Regions from separate parts of the Paenibacillus sp. 11B genome, predicted to be linked through region 3. Evidence: riboswitches for the same ligand, from Rfam matches in the RefSeq annotation. Region 3 holds a riboswitch; each other region holds the start of a gene.
The links. Region 3 has a riboswitch for S-adenosylmethionine ahead of metA (homoserine O-acetyltransferase MetA). Riboswitches for the same ligand answer to the same signal wherever they lie in the genome.

Region 1: another riboswitch for S-adenosylmethionine. It lies ahead of Q0V21_RS26145 (methionine ABC transporter ATP-binding protein); the one in region 3 lies ahead of metA (homoserine O-acetyltransferase MetA).
Region 2: another riboswitch for S-adenosylmethionine. It lies ahead of mmuP (S-methylmethionine permease); the one in region 3 lies ahead of metA (homoserine O-acetyltransferase MetA).

What each region holds. Positions count from the first base shown of each region.
Region 1 is NZ_JAUKNS010000007.1:66,560-68,831, reverse strand. It holds gene Q0V21_RS26150 (methionine ABC transporter permease) at 1-421, opposite strand, end outside; gene Q0V21_RS26145 (methionine ABC transporter ATP-binding protein) at 422-1,456, opposite strand; SAM riboswitch class I at 1,584-1,726, opposite strand; gene Q0V21_RS26140 (Cthe_2314 family HEPN domain-containing protein) at 1,854-2,272, opposite strand, start outside.
Region 2 is NZ_JAUKNS010000004.1:168,909-171,180, reverse strand. It holds gene Q0V21_RS17640 (Ger(x)C family spore germination protein) at 1-1,069, shown strand, start outside; SAM riboswitch class I at 1,165-1,267, shown strand; partial or broken gene mmuP (S-methylmethionine permease) at 1,354-2,272, shown strand, end outside.
Region 3 is NZ_JAUKNS010000008.1:14,136-16,407, reverse strand. It holds gene corA (magnesium/cobalt transporter CorA) at 1-43, opposite strand, end outside; SAM riboswitch class I at 497-622, shown strand; gene metA (homoserine O-acetyltransferase MetA) at 857-1,774, shown strand; gene Q0V21_RS27320 (aminotransferase class I/II-fold pyridoxal phosphate-dependent enzyme) at 1,799-2,272, shown strand, end outside.

The sequences.
Region 1 (2,272 bases), on a different contig from region 3:
GAAGCACACGCCTTACAATCTGTCCGGTTGAAGCTCCCATCGCCTGCGCCGCTTCGATGACGCCTCGATCCACTTCACGCAGTGTAGTTTCCACCAACCGGGCAAAGTATGGAGCAGCGGCAATGACGAGCGGTGGTATAACACCCAGTACGCCTGTAGCTGTGCCGACCAGTGAACGCGTGAACGGAATGAGTGCAACAATCAGAATGATAAATGGCACGGATCGCAGAATGTTTACAATAAACGAAAGTATAGTGTACACCACTTGAGACTTGATTGAAGCCGACCTTGCTGTCATGAACAGCAATACGCCCAGCGGCAAACCAATGATGATCGTGAACAGTCCCGATGCTCCCAGAATTTGCAGTGTTTCAATTGAAGCCTTACCGATTTCTTCCCAACGCACTGTTGAAAAATCCATTTAACGAAGCACCTCCACATCAAGTCCCTGGGCGATTAACTCATGAATGGTGAGGTTAATCTCATCCGACTGTCCCTCAAACCGAACGGTCAGCTGCCCATAAGGAACTTGTTTGATCGTCGAAATGGTGCCTTGCAAAATGGCGAAATCCACTCCTGTTTTGCGAACCGTTCTGGACAAAATCGCCTCATAGGTTTTATTGCCCAGGAAGGATATTTTCACAAGCTTAGAAGATCCGTCCGTCTGCAATGAAACATCTGCACTCGCCAGAGCAGTCTCTTCCAATGCTATCCCCACCTCATGGTCCCGCATCATAAAGTCACGCGTAATTGCATGCTGCGGCTTGAGGAATACTTCCGTCACCGGCCCTTGCTCCACGATGCCTCCCTGATGGATAACCGCCACCTGATCACAGATATTCTGAATCACGTGCATCTCATGGGTGATCAGAACAATGGTGAGGTTGTACTTTTCATTAATATCCAGCAACAACTTGAGAATCGAATCAGTTGTCTGGGGATCAAGTGCCGATGTAGCTTCATCACACAGCAGCACGTTTGGATCACTCGCGAGTGCTCTCGCAATACCCACCCTTTGTTTCTGTCCACCTGACAGTTGGGCCGGATATTTATTGCTGTGGTCCTCCAGTCCAACCAATGCGAGCATTTCCTTCACTTTCCGATCCATTGCATCCTTGGGAGTATTGACCAGCTTCAAAGGAAAAGCCACATTGTCATATACCGTAGCTGAGGATAACAGATTAAAGTGTTGAAAAATCATGCCGATCTTACGCCGTTGTTGTTGCAAATCGGTCTTGCCCAGACTGGTTAAATTGATTCCATCCACCCAAACCTCGCCGGCCGTCGGGCGTTCGAGCAAATTGATACAACGGATCAATGTACTCTTGCCTGCACCGGAATGACCGATAACTCCGAATATTTCACCCTTGCGGATATTCAAATTTAGATCCGATAAGGCCGTCGTACTTTTTGAACCTTTACCGTACGTCTTGGTTAAACCTTTTAATTCAATCAAAATTACTTGCTCCTTCCCACTGCTTACATGTATCTTTACCCGAATGAAAGGAAAACTCCCCTTCGATGTACAAAAAAGAGCCCCTTTTGCAGAAACAAAAAGGGCTCTTCACGTGAAAGATTATACCTTCTCATCTGCCAAAATTGTGCCTTGCACACATTTTGTAGGAATTAGCACCTAACATCTATAAAGAATGACACAGCTGTCATGCAGTTATAAATCGGTTGCCGGGCTTCATCGGGCCTGTCCCTCCGCCGCTCTCGATAAGAAATATTTAATTTATAAGTTCAGTAGTTATAATGTTAATGTCATAAATGTTAATTCCATCTAACTGTCGATCAGGAACTCAGTATAATCCAAGTATTCCGATTTGTCAAAGGGAAATATTTCAAACTAATTACTTTCCGGATTGAGTTATTCCTTGCTTATGCCACTTCTTGTTGATGTAGCCATAGGCTGCTTTTAACGTCTCACATACCATATCCACACCCTGGCGGAGTTCCAAGAGATGCTGATCCAGATCCTCCAGCTTCACTTTCCCTTGCAGAGTCTGGTGCAGCTGCCACAGATCATCCTGCATTTCGGAGTTCATGTAATGAATCTCCATGTTTCGTCGTTTGCGCAATTTGCTCATTGGCTCACGGTAAGAGTCTTTAATCTGGATCAGTTCGTTGGCAAGATCATGATGCAGTTTGTCATATCCGAACTGTCTTAATACGGTAAAATAAGAAAAATGGGTTTTAACATTGGTCGTATTTAGCTCAAATATTTCATTCAACACTGTACCTAACTTATCCAGAATGGCAAAACATCGGA
Region 2 (2,272 bases), on a different contig from region 3:
GAAATTTGAACAGGACATTAATAAACAAGGAGGTCATTATCCCAAAAACAATGTATTTACATCTACCGTACAGATTGTCCCACGAGTTGGGGGGAAACAGGAAAATCAAAGCAGTTCCAGTGGTTCTTCCGGCGGACAAACCTTTTTGAATGAACAGCTTACCGGAGATTCCCTTTTTCAGATCTTTCGTCAGTTTGCTCTAAGAAGAGACCGTCCACTCATTGGTCATCATTTAAAGGTTATTGTCGTTTCCCAAGAGTTGTCGAATAAATATAGTCTGGAGCAGCTGCTTGATTTTATTTTGCGGGACAATGATATCCGACCCAGTTCCCTTATTCTGGTGAGCAAAGGACGCGCTTTGGATGCTCTTAGCTCCAAGGAGCCGGGAGAAATCCCAGCCTTTTATCTGAGAGGGTTGGTGAATAATGCATATCGTAACAATAAAATTCTTCCTCCTGTATCCCTCGCGAAACTTGATGGCAAAATGCAGTCAGGATCAAGCTTTTTGCTGCAAAATGTCCTTACTGCTGATGGGGAGCATAAATTCTCAGGAGCAGGCGTCTATAAAGGGAAAACGAAAAAGTGGATCGGCAGCTTAAATCAGGTGGACCTTCAAGGATTGTCCTGGATCACTGGGGAGGCTAAGGGAGGGGCCTTAAAATCGTATGCACCGAAAAAGGGACATACGATAGTCTATGAAATCAAGTCTACTAAGAGCAAAATTGTGCCAAAAGTCCACGGAGATGACATTTCTTTTCATGTAAAGGTTGAATCAGAAGGTCAGCTCATGGAAGATTGGAGTTCTCCGGAAATTCCTGCGACGGAAGAGTACATTAATGAATTGGAGGTTCAGTTCGCTGGTGCAGCCAAAGAACAGATGCAGCAGGTTATGAACAAAATGCAGCACACCTATCGGGTGGAAGTGGCCGGATTTGGAGAGCAGTTGCGGATCAAATATCCGAAGGTATGGAAAAAGGTCAAAAAAAATTGGGATGAAACCTTTAGTCAGATTCCCGTGACCTATGATGTGAAAATGAAAATCACAGATTATGGATCATCGATAGATTAAAGATGGGGTTGGAGATTTCCTTTATCCACAAATGGATGATGATATTTAATAGTTGACACAACCATGATAGATCGCTATATTTATAAAAAATCATTTTCTTATCCAGAGAGGTGGAGGGACTGGCCCTTAGAAGCCTCAGCAACAGATCTGAACGATACTGTGCTAATTCCAGCGGGTGAACAGCCTGATAGATAGGACGTTTGTTTTTATTTGTCAGTAACGGCGCACTCTTCAGGAAGAGTGTGTCTTTTTGTTGTTCTGGATGAAGAAGCAGGGGAGCAGGCATGGATAACAACAAAGATACTGGGCATTTTCAGCGTAAAATGCAGGCACGACATGTAATTATGCTCTCACTTGGTGGAGTCATTGGTACAGGTTTATTTCTTAGCTCTGGATATACCATCCAGCAGACCGATCGGCACGATTCTATCTTACCTGATTGGAGCGATTGTCGTTTATCTGGTCATGCTCTGTCTTGGTGAGCTGTCCGTTCATATGCCGGAGACAGGGGCGTTTCATAGCTATGCGGCAAAATACATCGGACCAGCAACAGGATACACCGTGGCCTGGTTGTATTGGTTAACCTGGACGGTTGCCCTCGGTTCCGAATTTACAGCAGCCGGACTGCTGATGCAGCGCTGGTTTCCTTCCGTGAATGTATGGATCTGGAGTGCGCTCTTTGCGCTCATGATCTTCCTGTTCAACGCGCTGACGGTCAAATTTTTTGCGGAATCGGAGTTCTGGTTCTCATCGGTTAAAGTCCTTACGATTGTGGTCTTTATTATTCTAGGAGGCGCAGCCATGTTCGGTATTATCCCAATGGCTGATTCGGAACCTGCACCATTTCTAACTAATATTACTGCATCTGGTTGGTTCCCGAACGGGGCTACTGCGATACTAATGACGATGCTTGCCGTAAACTTTGCGTTCTCGGGCACGGAATTGATCGGGATTGCAGCCGGGGAGACCGAGAATCCGGAGAAGACCATTCCAAAAGCAATCAATACCACGTTGTGGCGTTTAATACTCTTTTTTATTGGAACGATCGTTATTCTCTCTGCGTTATTGCCGATGTCGGATGCCAGTGTCCTTGAAAGTCCATTCGTGGCCGTGATGGAGCGAGTTGGAGTACCCTATGCAGCAGATATTATGAACTTTGTCATTCTGACGGCAATTCTCTCTGCTGCCAACTCGGGTCTGTAT
Region 3 (2,272 bases):
CCACCGGAATAAATACACCGTTGTTTACCAACCGGATTTTCATTGTTCATCTACTCCTTCTGCACCCGCCAAATGGGCGGATTTCATCAATATGGGCGCAAAAAGAACAGATCAGCCGGTCGGCAGCGGATCCTGGAAGTCAGGACTGCGTTCGCTTTATAACCAAACGGAAGTAACGTCCCGCTGCCGGCATGCTGATATCAATTCTCTATGCAGTTTGTCGGAATTCGGCTGCCAGTCAGGCCTCGGGTCGCCATCCATTGAATATGTCACCTCTCACATAAGGGTTTACAACACTTGTCTAGTATACCGCTGGTACAGAGTCCTTTCAAGCGCAAAAATGTGTCGATTTCGCGCCCTGGAGCAGTGTATGACAACGGCTGACGAACGGTTCCGATCCAGATGAACAGACATTGAACTACACCTTGACGTGAGGGGATTAATGTTTTAAAGTAAACGGTGAACCACACTAGATTTTACAATTAAATAAAGCGAAATCTTATCAAGAGTAGGTGGAGGGACTGGCCCGATGAAACCCGGCAACCGGCGGTATACCGCACGGTGCTAATTCTTGCAGCGACCAAGTGTCCAAGTTGACACTGTTGTAACTGAGAGATGAGAGAGGCGCATATCTATTTACATATGACCTTTCTCGGAATCCGAGGAAGGTCTTTGTTATATGCACCGACTTCTCAGCAGTGATTTTCGCTAAGGAACTTGAGCTTGCCGCCAGCAATGTGGTTGCAATTCAGCGCCTGCAGGCAAGCTCATGGCAGCCTATAACTGTTCGGATGCGAATCGTATCGCAGCCGCAGTGGCTGCATCTATTTATGCTCAAGGAGGAGTTAGAACCACTATGCCAATCAAAATTCCAGACACACTGCCTGCCAAGGAAGTACTCGCAGGAGAGAACATCTTTGTCATGGACGAGACATCCGCTTATCAGCAGGATATTCGTCCGCTCCGTATCGCTATATTAAACCTGATGCCTACTAAGGAAACGACAGAAACTCAATTGCTTCGTCTGGTAGGTAACACACCCATTCAGGTAGATATCGTTCTGGTTCATCCGAAGTCTCATACGTCCAAGAACACATCCCAGGAATATTTGGACCTGTTCTACAAAACCTTTGACGAGATTGAGCACCGCCGTTTTGACGGCATGATCATTACGGGAGCTCCTGTAGAGCAAATGGATTTTGAAGACGTGAACTATTGGAAAGAAATCCAGGAGATCTTCGAATGGACCAAAACCAATGTGACTTCGACTATGCATATATGTTGGGCTTCCCAAGCGGGTTTATACCATCATTTCGGAGTTCCAAAGGTTCCGCTGGATGAAAAATGTTTTGGCGTATTCTCACACACGATCAACAGATCCAACGTGCCTTTGCTGCGTGGATTTGATGAAGTATTTAACGTTCCGCATTCCCGACATACGGAAGTGCGCCGTGAAGATATTGAAAAGAATGAAAGTCTGGAAATTTTGGCTGAATCGGAGGAAGCCGGTATTTTTCTGGTCGCCACCAAAGACGGCAAACAAATTTTCGCTACCGGACATGCCGAGTATGACCCGCTTTCATTAAAATGGGAATATGACCGGGATGCATCCAAAGGCATGGATATTGCGCTACCGAGACATTATTTCCCGAATGACGACCCTTCCCGTGTACCTCCAGCCACCTGGCGGGCACATGCAAACTTATTATTCTCTAATTGGCTCAATTACTATGTGTATCAAGAGACGCCTTACGATATTGGTCCGCAAATCTAATCGACACTACAGGAGGATGCTGCAATGGAAGACAACAAGTTGAAAATCGAAAGCCGATTGGCTCAAATCGGGTCTATCAATGAACCGGTAACGGGTGCCATTAATTTTCCGATCTATCAATCCACTGCGTTTCGCCACCCGAAGCTTGGACAAAGCACGGGGTTTGATTATATCCGTACGACCAATCCAACCCGTAAAGTATTGGAAGAAGCAGCGGCGGCATTGGAGTCGGGGGATGCAGGTTTTGCCTGTAGCTCCGGCATGGCAGCTTTGCAAACGATTTTTGCTTTATTCGGTCAAGGAGATCATCTAATTGTATCGCTGGATCTGTACGGGGGAACGTATCGTTTGCTTGAACGCATCCTGTCTCGATTCGGTGTGACAGCAAGTTACGTAGATACCAATGATCTTGCAGCTCTGGAAAGTATCCGTCAGCCGAACACAAAAGCGGTATTTATTGAGACACCGACTAATCCACTAATGATGATTACGGATGTG